DNA from 2 places in the Priestia sp. FSL P4-0332 genome. Region 2 is predicted to be linked to the other one. Evidence: riboswitches for the same ligand, from Rfam matches in the RefSeq annotation. Region 2 holds a riboswitch; the other holds the start of a gene.
What was found. Region 2 has a riboswitch for S-adenosylmethionine ahead of metK (methionine adenosyltransferase). Riboswitches for the same ligand answer to the same signal wherever they lie in the genome.
Positions count from the first base shown of each region.

Region 1 (8,245 bases), 2.5 Mb from region 2:
TTACATCAGCTATGAAATCAATTGGAGCGATTATTGAAAACCCTGAGTTTTATGATTATCTGACGGGCTATCAAAATTTAAAACACTTTGCGAATATGCATGAAGGGATCACATCAGAACGCTTGGATGAAGTGATTGCTTTAGTAAAGCTTGAAAACAGCATTCATGCAAAAGTGAAGACGTATTCTCTTGGGATGAGACAGCGTTTAGGAGTGGCTCAAGCTATTTTACATAAGCCTGCATTGCTTTTATTAGACGAACCAACAAATGGTCTAGACCCAGCGGGAATGAGAGAATTTCGTACATATTTACAAACGCTTTGCAGGGAAGAAGGAATTTCAATCTTAATCGCGAGCCACTTATTAAAAGAAGTAGAAGCACTATGTGACCGCGTTGGCATTATTCAAGACGGTGAGTTAAAAGCCATTCAAGATCTATCTCCAAATCGTCAAGATCAAGGAATGTACGTAGAATTTGAAGTGTCTGATGCGCAAAAAGCAGCGGATCTTTTATCACAAGAATTTGAAGTAACGATGAGATCACATAGTATCGACGTGGCGATTGTAAAAGAACAAATTCCAGCTGTGAATAAAAAATTAGTGGACAGCAATATTTTAGTCTACCGAATCACTCCTGTGTATGAGACGCTTGAAGATTCGTTTATGTCCGTTACGGAAGGAGAGCACCATGCTTAAGTTAATTCAAAATGAACATATGAAATGGTTTCATAAAAGAAGTACAAAAGTCACGTTTATTACAATCGGTATTTTAACTCTTTGTATGGCTCTTTTAATGAAGAAAGTAGCAAACAGTGCAGGAACAGAAGACAACATTTTGAACTTCCTGTCATTTAGTTCAGGTATGCTCATTCTTGTTCAATTTTTTGCTCTTGCTGTTGGAGGGTCAATGGTTGCAAAAGAGTTTGAAGCAGGTACCATTAAGTTTCTTTTAATTCGTCCTGCTAGACGTTCAACGATTTTAGCATCCAAGTACCTAACCCTCATTTTAATTAGCTTGTATTATTTACTGAGCTATTTGCTTTTTTCGTTTGTATGGGGAGCATTGTTCTTTGGCTTTACCAGTCTAGAAGGAGATGCGCAGCTGCTTAAAAACATTACGCTTACGTATGATAGTGCGTATATGGAAACGTTTATGATGATGACGTTCGCATTCATGCTGTCGTCTTTATTTAGAAACAGCGCGCTTGCTTCAAGTCTAGCTATTGTCGTAAGTATCGGGGCAAAAGCTGTAACAGGACTAGTATCAGAGTTTGGTTTATGGTGGGGGAAATTTTTACTGTTCGCCAACACAAACTTTGTGCAGTATATGGACGGAATGAAGACGATGTTTGACGGCATGACGATTCCATTTTCAATCTTCGTCTTAGTCGCGCATTTTGTCTTCTTTATGGGCGTAGCTTGGGCAGCGTTTTTAAAACGAGACGTAGCTAATTGATGTGAGAATTTTCGCACTATATATTTTTCTGAAATAGCATTTGACAATTAAATAAAAAGAGATTACAGTAGTGAAAGACTATTTTTAAAACAACTATAAACTTCTTATCAAGAGAGACGGAGGGACTGGCCCTATGATGTCTCGGCAACTGGCTGTACGCAGTGCGGTGCCAAATCCAGCAGACGATGTTTCGTTTGGAAGATGAGAAGGGTAATCTTATGATACAAAATAAGAGACCTCTTCTTATCAATAAGAAGAGGTCTTTTTTTATTACGTAAACAAGAGGTGTTAAGAATGGAACAACAAAAAGGAAACGGCTGGGCGCTGTTACCGCTGGGCGTCTTTTTAGTCCTGTTTGTCGGATCAGGAATTATAACGGGAGACTTTTATAAGCTGCCTGTATTAGTAGCCATTATCATTGCAGCCATTGTGGCGCTGGCTATGAACCGCAAAGATTCACTTAATGTAAAAGTGGAGCGTTTTGCTAAAGGAGCAGGACATCCTGATATCATTATTATGGTGCTTATTTTTATTTTAGCAGGTGCTTTTTCTGAAGTCGCTAAAGGCATGGGAGCTGTGGATTCAACGGTAAACTTAGCGCTTTCTGTGCTTCCGCAAAGCTTAGTCGTAGCAGGAATCTTTGTTATTGGCGCATTCATTTCAATTTCGATGGGAACATCAATGGGAACAATTGCTGCGCTGGGACCTATCGCTGTAGGAATCAGTGAGCAAGCGCATGTTTCTGTTACATTGGCAATAGCCGGTGTGATTGGCGGTGCAATGTTTGGTGATAATTTATCTGTTGTCTCTGATACAACCATTGCGGCAGTTCGTACGCAAAAAACAAATATGACAGATAAATTGAAAGTAAACTTTTTTATCGTACTTCCTGCAGCGATTGTTACAGTGATTCTATTGCTTGTAATGACGCTAGGAAACACGTCATCAGTAGAAATTAAAGATTTCAGCTGGTTTAAAATCTTGCCTTATATCGGCGTACTCATTGCTGCAGTATTTGGTGCAAACGTATTAAGCATTTTAACCGGAGGAATTGTGCTAGCCGGCGTGATTGGATTAGCTGACGGAAGCTACACGCTTTCTTCTCTTGCTAAAACTGTGACAGAAGGTATTGGCGGAATGTCAGAGTTAATTATTTTATCTCTGTTAATTGGCGGAATGGTTGAGCTTATTCGCTATAATGGCGGTATTCAGTTCTTATTGAATTTATTAACACGACGCATTCAAACAAAAAAAGGCGGAGAATTCAGCATCGCCGGACTGGTAAGTTTAACTAATTTAGCGACGGCTAATAACACGATTTCAATTATTACAGCAGGTCCGTTAGCAAAAGAAATCTCTGATAAGTATTCAATTGATAATCGTAAATCAGCCAGTCTGCTGGACTTGTTTTCATGCAGCGTTCAAGGGCTTATCCCTTACGGCGCACAAATGCTTCTCGCAGCAGGGTTTGCTAAAGTTTCACCGATTGAGATTATTCCATTTACATTCTATCCAATGTTAACAGCGGTTTGCGGAATCATTGCGATTGTAATTGGATTTCCTCGTTTAAATAAAAAGTCTAAGTCATCTAAAGAAGCTGCGTAATATGAAACCCTTAAAAAGAATGTTCTTTTTAAGGGTTTTTTACTGTTTGAAAAAATCAGTCGGCTTTTCTTCATCTAACTCCTTCCAAAGCGTCTCATTTTGTTTAAGTGCATAAGCCGCTCCTCCAATTTCAATTCCGCATAATAAAATAAATAATAAAATACCCATGAAATGACCTCCTTACGTAAATGAATAAAAACACGATGGTAACGGGTTTAGCTTCTTGCTGTTTCACTTTATAATGAGAATAAAGTATGAAACGCGTTTCAGCGCAAGAGAAAAAGGTGAAAACATGACAAATATCCGAGATATCGCAAAAAAAGCGGGTGTATCTGTTTCGACTGTATCCCGGGTGCTAAATCATCATCCGTATGTAAAAGAAGAGAAACGCCGGCTGGTAGAGCAGGTTATTCACGAACTTAATTATGAACAAAACATTAATGCCGTTCACTTATCAAAAGGGAAAACAAATATGATTGCCGTCGTCTTGCCTTTTATTAATCATCCGTATTTTAGTCTGCTTTTAGAAGGAGTGGCATCTAAAGCGTTAGAAAAGCAGTATCAGCTTGTTATTTGTCAGACGAACTATGATGTGAAAAAAGAAGAAGAAGCGCTTCATATGCTGAAAACAAAGCAAGTTGATGGAGTGATTATTTGTTCTAGAGCAAGCAGCTGGAGCACGATTGAATATTATCAGCAGCACGGGCCGATAGCCGTGTGCGAAAACGTACAGAATCGTTCTATTCGCTCCGTATACGTTGATCATTATGCAGCTTTTAAGCAGGCGCTTATGTATTTAAAAGAAAAAGGATATACGGATATTGGCTACTGTATTGGAAGAATGACGGGTACAAATAGCCTGCAGCGGCAACAAGCATACAAAGAATATGTAGAAAGAATAAATCAGCCTTATCATCCGGAATGGGTTTTTCAAGGCTGTTTGAACGTGACAGATGGTGAAAAAGTGGTGGAAAAACTAGTGCAGATGAAAAATCGGCCTCAGGCGCTTTTAGTAACAAATGATCAAGTAGCTATTGGAATAAAAGCTCAGTGCGAACAAGCGGGTATTTCAGTTCCTGGTGAGTTAGCTATCATTGGTTTTGATAATCATCCGCTTTCTTCTTATTTACAAATAACAACGATAGAACTTCCTCTTAAGGAAATGGGCGAAACGCTTTTTACATTAGTGGGAAGCAAGGTTCCTCAGAAAATTGAGCTCCCTTTTCGGTTTATTGAGCGTAAAAGCGTATGAATTCTTGATGATGCTATGAGGGTTTTTACCGGATAAAATGAGCAAAAGCGGACATCATACGAGTAAAGAAAAAAGAAAAGGATGATGATCGTGGAGAAAAAAGAATATCAAGTGGGAGATCAAGTATTTGTTATTTACCGAAATCCTCATACGGCAAACGTTGCAAATATTAATCAAGCTGAAATTGTTGAACATCCTGAAAACAAAGGTGAAAAGGCGCTGTTTTTACATGAGTCTTATCATTTGTTAGCTGAAGATGATGCCGTGTATTCAACATATGAAGAAGCTGAAAAAATGTATAATAAGATATTTGATTATGAACAATATGACTGACGCAAGGCTCTCTTAAACGGAGAGTCTTTTTTGTTTGAAAAATAATTACCAAGGATAGAGTCGTTTTATTTTTCAAACGCTATTAATATTAGAAAAAAGGAAGTGTACATGATGATAAAACCTTTTGTACCTCAATTAGTATATATTGAGCCAGGGGCAATGGAGTACCCGCTTGGTGTTCAATTAAAAGAAAAATTTGAGAAGATGGGAATTGAGATTCGTCAAACAACTTCTCATAATCAAGTGCGTAATATACCGGGAAAAAATGATTTGCAAAAATATCGCAATGCCAAGTCGACTTTAGTAGTTGGCGTGCGTAAAACATTGAAATTTGATACATCTAAACCGTCAGCTGAATATGCAATACCGTTTGCAACAGGGTGTATGGGGCACTGTCACTATTGTTATTTGCAGACAACAATGGGAAGCAAACCATATATTCGCACGTACGTGAATGTTGAAGAAATATTAGGTCAAGCAGAGCAATATATGCAGGAGAGAGCCCCTCAAATAACGCGATTTGAAGCGGCTTGTACATCTGATATCGTAGGAATTGACCATTTGACACATTCATTAAAGCGCGCGATTGAATATTTTGGGGAAAGTGAACTAGGTCAACTGCGCTTTGTGACTAAATTTCATCACGTGGATCATTTATTGGATGCTAAACATAATGGTCGCACGCGCTTCCGCTTTAGCATAAATGCAGATTATGTTATAAAAAACTTTGAACCTGGTACATCTCCTCTTGATTACCGGATTGAAGCTGCTAATAAAGTTGCAAAAGCCGGATATCCACTTGGCTTTATTGTGGCGCCTATTTACATTCATGAAGGTTGGCAAGAGGGATACCGTCAGTTGTTTGAAAAGCTTGACGCCTCTATACCTGAGGAGTCAAGAGATGATATTACGTTTGAAATGATTCAGCATCGCTTTACCAAGCCGGCCAAGCGGGTAATCGAGAAAAATTATCCGAAAACAAAGCTTGAGATGAATGAAGAGGAGCGCCGCTACAAATGGGGGCGTTACGGAATTGGAAAATATGTATACGCAAAAGATGAAGAACAAGAATTAAGAGAGACGTTGGAATATTACATTGATCAGTATTTTCCGAATGCAAAAATCGAATACTTTACGTAATTATTCTACAGTAATTGAAAAGTTATTCTGACGCCTTAGTCAAAATAACTTTTCAATTTTTAATGTAAAAAAATAAATTGCTTGCTAATAAGTTGAAAAAAAGAGGTTATTTTTATCTCTTGTCGTATTACATACAAAAGGGAGGTGACTGAGATGTTAAAAAATGAAGAGTTTGCGCTAACAAAAGAATTAACAAACGAACAGCAAGAAGCTGCACGAAATTTTATTCAAGTGTTGTTCCAAGAAAATTTATCTGAATTTTGGAACATATTATGTGATATCGATAAGTCTCGTATTTACGGCTTGTATGAAGCAAACCATTATTATGATTCTGATATTGAACTACATGGGTTTGTACAAGAAATAAGAGATAATGTAAGAGCTGTTTATGCGCCTCTTCAAGGGCAAGGGGGTATTTCGACGAAGGTTCGATATACAAGCGAAGGAAAGATGTATGTATACATATTAGGCAGTGGCGAAAACCCTAAGGTATATCCTGTTGGATTAATGCCTGAAACATATATCGAACAAGAACGTTTTTCTCAGCGGCTTCAAATTAGCATTTATAACGACGAGTTTCGAAACGTTGCCCTATAAACCATATATATAGAAAAATAAAGAATAATAAAATTAATTTGTTAAAATAGCAATATTTGGGGTATGTAATAGGTATACCATTAAAAAGGGGTGAAAGAAATGCATTATTATCGTATTTCAGAGGGAGACCATGAAGAGTATTGTGAAACGATTCTGCTTCATGAAAAGAAGTTTTGCAAAGAAACATTTCAATCTATGGTGCGAGAAGCAATGAACAATAAGCCCGGTAAAATTGACCGTGTGGATATTGTTAAATATTTAATTGGTCACCATAGCTTTCAAGTAGCCCACATCGAAGCGGGATTTCATAGTACATACAGCGAGAAAGTGACATAAAAAATGCAGCACATCCTATACAACGAACTTTTCTTTTGAAAAGGGCGCTGTATTTTTTTTTGCTAAAAATAGAATGTTTCTAAGAGATATTCCTTTTAATAGTATAATAGTTAAGCGCTGTAAGATATACATATAAACATCACAAATACTTTAAAGAGAAAGGGTGAGGAAATATGGAAAAAGAAAGAATAGAAGAACTTGAACGAAAAATAAGCAGTTTAGAAGAAGACGTAGCTAGGCTAAAGTCGCTCGTATATAAAACAAATTCTCCAAGATCAAAAACAGTTCACGCTCCTCCCAAGCAGTGCGAGGAGACCACTAAACGTCCTGCTCAAACAGCAGCTAAAAGCTCACAGGCAATAGAAGAACCTGTTGATTGGGAAAAAGTCCTTTTTCAAACATGGCTGCCGAGAATTTTTATTTTTGTATTTATTATTGGCGTATTATGGGGATTTAAAGCAGCCTCTGACTATGGGTTAATGAATGAAAAAGCAAAAGTTGTTCTCGGTTTCGTTGTTTCAATAGGTTTTGCTGTGACAGGTCGTTTCCAAATTAAAAAGGGCAGGTTGGTGCTCGGGCGAGTACTTGTAGGAGGAGCTATTCCTATTCTCATGTTAACGACGTTTGCGATGCATAGCCTGTATCATTTAGCGGGACCAACGCTTGCTTTTATACTAAATGCGAGCTGGATTATCCTAGGGATTATCGCGACAGTCTTTTATCGTTCACAGGCATTAGGTATTATTAGCGCGGTTGGAGGCGTACTAGTTCCTTTTCTTATTGAAAGTAATTCGCCTAATGCGCTCGTTTTCATTGGCTATGAAACGCTTCTGTATATTGCCTTTTTATATGTGGCAATCAAACAAAAATATTCAATTTTATATGTTCTTTCCGCGGTACTATTAAATCTTACGCTACTCATTTATTACTCGTTTGTTGGTGATAATGGTGTAAAAGAGTTATTAGGTATGGCGATTCTTATTCAGCATTTATGCTTAATTTCTAGTTTTTTTCTATCACAGTCCGTACTCCAAGTATATGCGTTTACCCTTCTATCGAGTTTAGCAGTTACGTACAGCTGGCTGCTCGCCGTTTTTGACGATGGCACGACCACAATGGTGCTGCTTGCGCTAGTTATTATTTACGCAGTAGGTGTTTACGCAGTAAGAAGTTCTAAAGAGAAATTTGAATTTTTTATTACCTATTTAATTGTTGCAGTAGCGTTTTTTATTCATCAGCTCGTCGATTTAAGAGAAGGAGTCATTTTATATGTGATTCAAGGACTTGCTGTTTACTATATCGCCATGACGTATAAAAATCTACTTCATCAACTATTTTCTTATACAATTTATATACTGAGTGCAACGTATATCTTAGTTACACCAATCGAACAAGTGCTGTCTCTTCCGACATTAAATTGGCTTGTTGTGTTAGCTTCTATTCTAGTATTTATATGGATCAGCATTCAAAAAACAGAACAGGATGAGCACGATACGTTCAAAATTGGAGGAAGTATTGTTTTTTCTA
Region 1 covers NZ_JBBOUA010000001.1:2,253,900-2,262,144, forward strand. The annotation lists gene MKY06_RS11375 (ABC transporter ATP-binding protein) at 1-695, shown strand, start outside; gene MKY06_RS11380 (ABC transporter permease) at 688-1,455, shown strand; SAM riboswitch class I at 1,557-1,663, shown strand; gene MKY06_RS11385 (Na+/H+ antiporter NhaC family protein) at 1,750-3,060, shown strand; gene MKY06_RS11390 (hypothetical protein) at 3,100-3,228, opposite strand; gene MKY06_RS11395 (LacI family DNA-binding transcriptional regulator) at 3,353-4,312, shown strand; gene MKY06_RS11400 (transcriptional regulator SplA domain-containing protein) at 4,397-4,645, shown strand; gene splB (spore photoproduct lyase) at 4,757-5,785, shown strand; gene MKY06_RS11410 (hypothetical protein) at 5,939-6,382, shown strand; gene MKY06_RS11415 (hypothetical protein) at 6,482-6,718, shown strand; gene MKY06_RS11420 (DUF2339 domain-containing protein) at 6,892-8,245, shown strand, end outside.
Region 1: linked by a shared signal. The riboswitch ahead of MKY06_RS11385 (Na+/H+ antiporter NhaC family protein) and the one ahead of metK (methionine adenosyltransferase) in region 2 are both predicted to bind S-adenosylmethionine.

Region 2 (8,245 bases):
TCTCCACAAACTCTCCAATCATGTTCTATTCTCTCCACAATTGTAAAGAAATTTCCATATTAATTTACATCGTTTTAGTACTGCCTCCACAATTAAAGATTAAACTGAATAATAAAGACGTATTTATTGAAAAGGGAGCGACTCTATGAAAGCCAAGTTAATTCAGTATGTATACGATGCCGAATGCCGATTATTCAAAAGCGTAAACCAACATTTTGATCGAAAGCACTTAAATAGATTTTTACGTTTACTAACTCACGCCGGAGGAGCCACTTTTACCATTGTGATAGCGTGCTTGCTGCTATTTCTGTATCCTTCATCCGTCGCTTACGCTTGTGCGTTTTCTCTAGCCGTTAGTCATATTCCAGTCGCCATTGCTAAAAAACTATATCCGAGAAAACGACCTTATATTCAATTAAAACATACAAAAGTGTTAGAAAATCCATTAAAAGATCATTCATTTCCATCTGGGCATACAACAGCTATTTTTTCGTTGGTTACCCCTCTTATGATTGTTTATCCAGCCTTCGCTGCTGTTCTTTTGCCTCTTGCAGTAATGGTAGGAATTTCAAGAATTTATCTTGGCCTGCACTATCCGACGGATGTCATGGTAGGTCTGATACTGGGCATCTTTTCGGGTGCTGTTTCACTGAACATATTTTTAACTTAATTGATAGGAGGAGTACTAATGAGAATTGCTTTATTTACGGATACATTTGCTCCAGAAGTTAACGGAGCTGCTAAAACACTTTATCAATTTACTCAGTACGTCAAATCAAAGCAAATTCCCATCCAGGTATTTGCTCCTGAATTTGCTCATGATCAGTCATTTTCAACGTATGTTCACCGTTCGCCCAGCATGCCGTTTTTCCTTTATCCAAACAGCCGCTTTTCATTGCCAAACGTTCTAAAAATTAAAAAGCAGCTGCAGGCATTCAATCCTTCTATTATTCATTTGGCCACTCCTTTTACAATGGGGGTTTGCGGCTCCTATTACGGGAAAAGATTAGGTGTTCCTCTTGTCGGCTCTTATCATACCAATTTTGATGATTATTTATCTCACTATGAACTTGAAAAAATGCGTGTACCACTGCAAAAATATATGAAATGGTTTTATAAACCTGTACAAAAAATATTCGCTCCCTCTGAAGTGACCAAACAGCAGCTAGAAGAACAAGGGTTTCACAACGTAGATATTTGGTCGCGAGGAGTAAATCATAAATTATTTCATCCCCACTATGACCGCTTTGATATTCGTATTAAATATAATATAAAAAAACCCTACATCTTAACGTATGTAGGAAGATTAGCTAAAGAAAAGAACGCTGATTTTTTAATAAAAATCGCACGATCTCTACCTGATCATATCCGTCATCAAATTCACTGGGTTATTGTGGGAGACGGCCCTTTAAAAGAACAAATGCAGCAGCAAGCATCTGAGCATATGACATTTACAGGCTTCCTTGAAGGTAAGCAACTTGCTCATATCTATTCATCATCTGATTTGTTTGTTTTTCCTTCAGAAACAGAAACCTTCGGAAATGTTGTACTGGAATCTCTTGCTTCTGGAACTCCTGTAGTGGCAGCAAATGCAGGAGGAGTTAAACAGATGGTTCAGCACGGGCGAAACGGCTACCTTTGCAAACCTCACTCCTTAGAAGAATTCAGTTCGGCTATTACAGATTTACTCGATGATTTGCATCAGCGTCTTCACTTTGGCCATGCAGCGAGACAATACGCTCTTACTCAATCATGGGACGCCATTTTTCAGCATTTGCTTTCAGAATATGAAAGTGTCGTAGAAAAATCTGCTGCAGGTATTCAATGGGCATAAAAAAATCTCCGTTTTCACGGAGATTTTTTTATTATTTAGCTAAAGCTTGAGTTTTTAATGCTTCCGCTTTGTCTGTGAACTCCCAAGGAAGCTCCACATCCGTACGACCAAAGTGGCCGTAAGCTGCTGTTTGCTTATAAATTGGGCGACGTAAATCAAGCATTTTAATGATGCCTGCTGGACGTAGGTCAAAGTTTTTGCGTACTACGTCTACTAGTACTTCTTCAGAAACTTTTCCTGTACCGAATGTATCAATTGAAATAGATACTGGTTGTGCAACACCAATTGCATATGCTAGTTGTACTTCACATTTATCAGCAAGATCAGCTGCTACAATGTTTTTCGCAACATAACGAGCTGCATAAGCTGCTGAACGGTCTACTTTTGTTGCGTCCTTACCAGAGAATGCACCGCCGCCGTGACGAGCATATCCGCCGTAAGTATCAACGATAATTTTACGACCAGTTAAACCAGCATCTCCTTGAGGACCGCCGATTACGAAACGTCCTGTTGGGTTAATGAAATACTTTGTATTTTCATCAATTAACTCGTTTGGAACAACTGGATTAATAACATATTCTTTTAAGTTACGTTGAATTTGCTCTAACGTTACTTCTGGGTGATGCTGGGTTGAAATAACAATTGTATCGATGCGAACAGGTTTGTTGTTTTCATCATATTCAACTGTTACTTGTGTTTTACCATCCGGGCGAAGGTAAGGAAGAATTTCTTCTTTACGTACTTCTGTTAGACGGCGAGCAAGTTTATGAGCTAATGAAATTGGAAGAGGCATTAATTCTTTTGTTTCGTTACATGCATAACCAAACATTAACCCTTGGTCTCCAGCTCCGATTGCTTCGATTTCTTCATCTGACATTTGACCTTCACGTGCTTCTAACGCTTGGTCTACACCAGCAGCGATATCAGCTGACTGCTCGTCGATAGATGTTAATACTGCACAAGTTTCAGCATCAAATCCGTATTTTGCACGAGTATAGCCAATTCCTTTAATTGTTTCACGAACTGTTTTAGGAATATCCACGTAAGTAGAAGTTGTAATTTCACCACTTACTAAAACTAAACCAGTTGTTACGCTTGTTTCACAAGCAACACGAGCATTTGGATCCTTTGCTAGGATAGCATCAAGAATTGAGTCAGAAATTTGGTCACAAATTTTATCGGGATGTCCCTCTGTAACAGATTCTGACGTGAACAGACGACGTTGTGTTGACATCAGTTTTCCTCCTTATAAATACGATACATTGTGATACGGTACTCATTCCCTTATTTTCACTACACGTTAAAAAATATAAAAAAACCTTTCCTTGTATCGAGGAAAGGTATCAAATTCTACATAAGCCTTTCACTCTTATCGATCAAGGTTGTGCCCTTGCATCAGGTTAGCACCTTATCGTCTACACAAAAAAATGACGATGGTTGCTGGGTTTCATAGGGCCTGTCCCTCCACCAGCTCGGGATAAGAGAGTATCCGTTCAAGGACATATAATACATGAAAAAGCGCTTCACTGTCAACAACATTCAAATGGAAATCATCTCTTTATGTTTGAATCTGTTTTAATGTAACATACTCAAATTCCGAAATAGTACATCTTATTAAGAATCATCACTAAGTTTAGTTAATAAGACAGATCAAAATGAGGCTTTCACTTAAAATAGCTTCACTTTTTTTGCTCCTATCACATATACATGTGTCTAAAATAGGTATAACGTACATTTTTTTATAATAAACAAACATTTTTAGTTAAATAGTATAGAATAATTAAATAAATGTGTTATACTAATTATAAATTTCAAACATTAATGAATAAATAATAGCTAAAAAAGGAAGGTAGTGCACATGAGTACTGTTGATATGTCTATCGAATTAAATGGTTTGCTTCAATTAAAAACAACAAAACACCAATTATCTGTTCCACAACTTGTTGAAAAAATTCTAGCTCGACGCGAAGGAACGCTGACTTCTACAGGTGCTGTGTCAGTCGAAACCGGAAAATATACAGGTCGCTCTCCTTTAGATAAATTTATTGTAAGCGATGCTGTGTCTTCAAAAACGGTTGAATGGGGACCTGTCAATCAGCCAATTTCTGCTCAGCGATTCGATGCGCTATACAAAAAAGTCTTAACCCACTTAAAGAAGCAGGATGAACTTTTTGTTTTTAATGGATATGCTGGAGCTGATAAAAAGTATCAGTTACCAATTCAAGTAGTTAATGAATTTGCATGGCATAACCTATTCGCTCAGCAGTTATTCATTCGCCCTTCAGCCGAACAAAAAACAAATGATGATGTGAAGCCGTTTACAATTGTAGCAGCTCCAACGTTCAAAGCTGATCCTGAAACAGACGGGACGAATTCTGAAACCTTCATTATTCTTTCGTTAGAGCGACGCATCGTGCTAATTGGAGGAACTGAATACGCTGGTGAAATGAAAAAATCTATTTTCTCAGTGATGAACTTCTTGCTTCCTCAAAACAATATTCTATCCATGCACTGTTCTGCTAACGTAGGAGAAGAAGGTGACGTTGCATTATTCTTTGGTTTATCTGGAACGGGTAAAACAACGCTTTCTGCTGATGCAAACCGTCGTTTAATCGGAGATGACGAGCACGGTTGGTCAAGCTCTGGTGTATTTAATATTGAAGGAGGATGCTACGCGAAGTGCATTCAGCTTTCCGAAGAAAAAGAACCGCAAATTTTCAATGCAATTCGCTTCGGCGCCGTACTGGAAAATGTAGTGTTAAATCAAAATACGAAAGTAGCAGATTACAATGATAATAGTTTAACAGAGAATACTCGTGCCGCTTATTCAATTGACTCTATTGATAATACGGTATTGCCAAGCGTTGCTGGGCACCCTACAGCTATTGTCTTTTTAACTGCTGATGCCTTCGGCGTCTTGCCTCCAATCAGCAAGCTTACAAAAGAACAAGCGATGTACCATTTTCTGAGCGGATACACTAGTAAGTTAGCTGGAACAGAGCGCGGCGTAACATCGCCACAGGCTACTTTCTCTACATGCTTTGGTGAGCCTTTCTTACCCCTTGCTCCAACAACTTATGCAGAAATGCTAGGAAAGAAAATCGATGAACATAATGTAAATGTATACCTTGTAAATACTGGATGGACCGGCGGTGAATACGGCGTGGGCGAACGAATGAAGTTAAGTTACACTCGAGCTATGGTTCAAGCAGCCCTTGAAGGAGAACTAGCTAATACCGAAACAGTAACAGATGCTATTTTTGGTTTATCGATTCCAACTCATGTTCCGGGAGTTCCTGATGAAGTGCTTCAGCCTTCTAAAGCATGGAACGATGCGACAGCTTATAACCAAAAGGCAACTGAGCTTGCTGCTAAATTCAAAGCTAATTTCAAGCGTTTTAATGATGTAGCATCTGACATTTCAACATTAGGCGGACCTAGAGTCTAATAAAAAACCGATCGTCTATAAGACGATCGGTTTTTTAGTTAGTCGAATGTAATTTTGTCAGTTCATATGTGACAATGGTTTTTTCCTGCTCCATTTCTACCTTACGCACAACAGCAGTTCCAATACATTCTCCATTTTTCGTTTTGTGAATGTTTAATGGAATATCTAACGGATACAAGCGATATCCTTTTTTCTCAATTTGAAAAATGTTATCCGTTACACGCTTTTCGTTGCCTTTTGTCACAATCATTGTATTTAATTCTAGCGGCATCCCCATTTTTTCTCACTCCTCACTGTTATTCTACTTGTTTTCTCTATCGTAGCATATCTTTTATTGCGCTTTCATCCACTTCGTTAACTTCTTCACCGTTTCTCGGTTTTCTTTTGGTGGAAAAGCATGTGGAAAGTTTTCGAAGTACCAGCTGGTAACTTTTTTATTGGACTTCTTTAGTTTAGATTCGAGCTGATAGGAATGATCAATCGACACGTTTTTATCTTCTAAACCATGAATAAGCAAGACCGGCGGCTCGACGAGATGAGCACGATGCAAAGGTGTCCTCCATTCGTATCTTTCAGGATATTTAGAAGGCGTTCCTCCAATCACCCGCTTCATCATTCTTCTTAAATCTTCTCTTTCTTCATATGTCAGCACCATATCCGTGACGCCTCCCCATAACACAAGAGAACGGCTGTCGTTTTTTTCAATGGCTGTGAGTAAAGCCATCACTCCCCCTCTTGAAAACCCAAAAATATGAATGCGGTCATGGTAGACGTTAGGGAGCTGTTTCAGTAAATCGTAAGCAGCAAAAGCATCGTAACGATCATCTCCCGCAAAATCTTCGTTTCCTTCGCCTCCTTGATTTCCCCTATAGAACGGAGCCATCACAATAAAACCTTGAGAAGCAAATTGAATGAGTCGAGCAGGACGAACCGTTCCTACGTTCTTAATACCTCCCCTTAAGTATAAAAAGCCGTCATACATTCCTTTTTCTTTTGGCTCTGCGAGCATTCCTTTAATCTTAAGCCCTTGACATGCATATGTAATCACCCACAGCGCCACGCGAGGGTTTGATGATGGGAAACGCTGTTTATGAAGAATTGTTCCATCTTTCATTTTTTTCCTCCATTCTTTATATAACTAGCCTGCTTTCTCCCGCTAAGGTGTACTTTCAATTGTTGACTACTACTTCGTTGATTTTACACATAGTTATATAGGCACTCACCTTCTTCCACTTCTTTACATACATTATCATAAAATATTTTATTATTTTAAGGAGGTTTGCTTTATGAAACCAATCAAATGGCTTTTTTCTTTGCTTGCTATTATGATTTTACTCATTCCACTAATTAGCTGCAGCAAAACAACATCTGTACAAACGGTTCGTGTTGGCGAAGTAACTCGCTCTATCTTTTATGCTCCCCAGTACGTCGCTATTTCAAAAGGCTTTTTTGAAGAAGAAGGACTAAAGGTAGATTTAAAAACAACGTGGGGCGGAGATAAGACAATGACTTCACTTTTATCTGACGGCATCGACGTCGCTCTAGTCGGCTCGGAAACTTCAATCTACGTATATGCACAGGGGTCTAGTGATCCCGTCATCAACTTTGCACAACTAACCCAAACCGACGGAACATTTCTAGTAGCGCGTAAAAAAGTCAATCACTTCTCATGGGATCAGCTTAAAGGCAAAACGTTTCTTGGTCAACGCAAAGGCGGCATGCCGCAAATGGTAGGGGAATATGTGTTGAAACAGCATAATATTGATCCTAAAAAAGATGTAAAACTCGTTCAAAACATTGATTTTGCTAACGTTGCGAATGCTTTTGCTTCTGGCACTGGAGATTACGTTCAATTATTTGAGCCAACGGCTAGTATTTTAGAGCAACAAGGAAAAGGACATATCGTTGCTTCCTTCGGAAAAGAATCAGGAACAGTTCCTTATACAACATTTATGGCCAAAGAAAGCTATTTAAAAGATAACCCTGAAGCAGCGGCTAAATTTACTCGAGCTATTTACAAAGCACAAAAATGGGTGAATACACATAACACAGATGAAATTGCTGAAGTGGTTGCACCGTATTTTGAAGATACACCTAAAGAAACGCTGAAAACTGTTATTGACCGCTATAAATCCCAAAAATCCTTTGCAACTAACCCTTTATTAGATCAAAAAGAGTGGGATCATTTACAAAAAATCATGGACGAATCTGGAGAACTTCCAAGACACATCGATCACAGCAAGCTAGTCAACACAAAATTCGCAAAAGATGCAATGAGTGAGTAATATGACAAAACTTCACATTCAAGATGTTCAGCATATGTATCTTACGACAAAGTCTGCTACCACTGCACTTGAACATATTAATTTGTCTATTGAAGAAGGAGAATTTGTTTCCTTTCTCGGCCCAAGCGGATGTGGAAAAACGACGCTTCTATCGATTATTGCCGGCTTGATTGAACCATCGTCCGGCTCTGTCACAATAGACGGTGAAAATATCGGAACATCAGTCCCAAACATCGGTTATATGCTTCAACAAGATTATTTGTTTCCGTGGAAAACCATTAAAGAAAATATTTTACTTGGTCTTGAAATTCGCGGCCAGCTAACAGATGAAACAGAGAAGAAAGCTTTGTTACTTCTAAAAGAAATCGGTTTACAAGGCGTAGATAGCCTATATCCGCACCAGTTATCCGGAGGCATGAGACAACGCGTCGCTTTAGTTCGAACACTTGCTATTGACCCCGCTATTTTACTCTTAGACGAACCTTTTTCAGCACTCGATTTTCAAACAAAACTCAAGCTTGAAGAACTTGTCTCCAAAACGCTGATGACCTATCAAAAAACGGCCGTTTTGGTCACGCACGATATCGGCGAAGCCATTGCTATGAGCAGCCGAATCTTTTTATTCTCAGCCAAGCCGGGGAAAATCGCAAAAATATTTACGGTTCCTTCTATTTTACG
Region 2 covers NZ_JBBOUA010000001.1:4,726,198-4,734,442, forward strand. The annotation lists gene MKY06_RS24735 (phosphatase PAP2 family protein) at 146-670, shown strand; gene MKY06_RS24740 (glycosyltransferase family 4 protein) at 689-1,834, shown strand; gene metK (methionine adenosyltransferase) at 1,866-3,068, opposite strand; SAM riboswitch class I at 3,201-3,318, opposite strand; gene pckA (phosphoenolpyruvate carboxykinase (ATP)) at 3,693-5,282, shown strand; gene MKY06_RS24755 (DUF2584 domain-containing protein) at 5,317-5,559, opposite strand; gene MKY06_RS24760 (alpha/beta hydrolase family protein) at 5,614-6,396, opposite strand; gene MKY06_RS24765 (ABC transporter substrate-binding protein) at 6,569-7,567, shown strand; gene MKY06_RS24770 (ABC transporter ATP-binding protein) at 7,569-8,245, shown strand, end outside.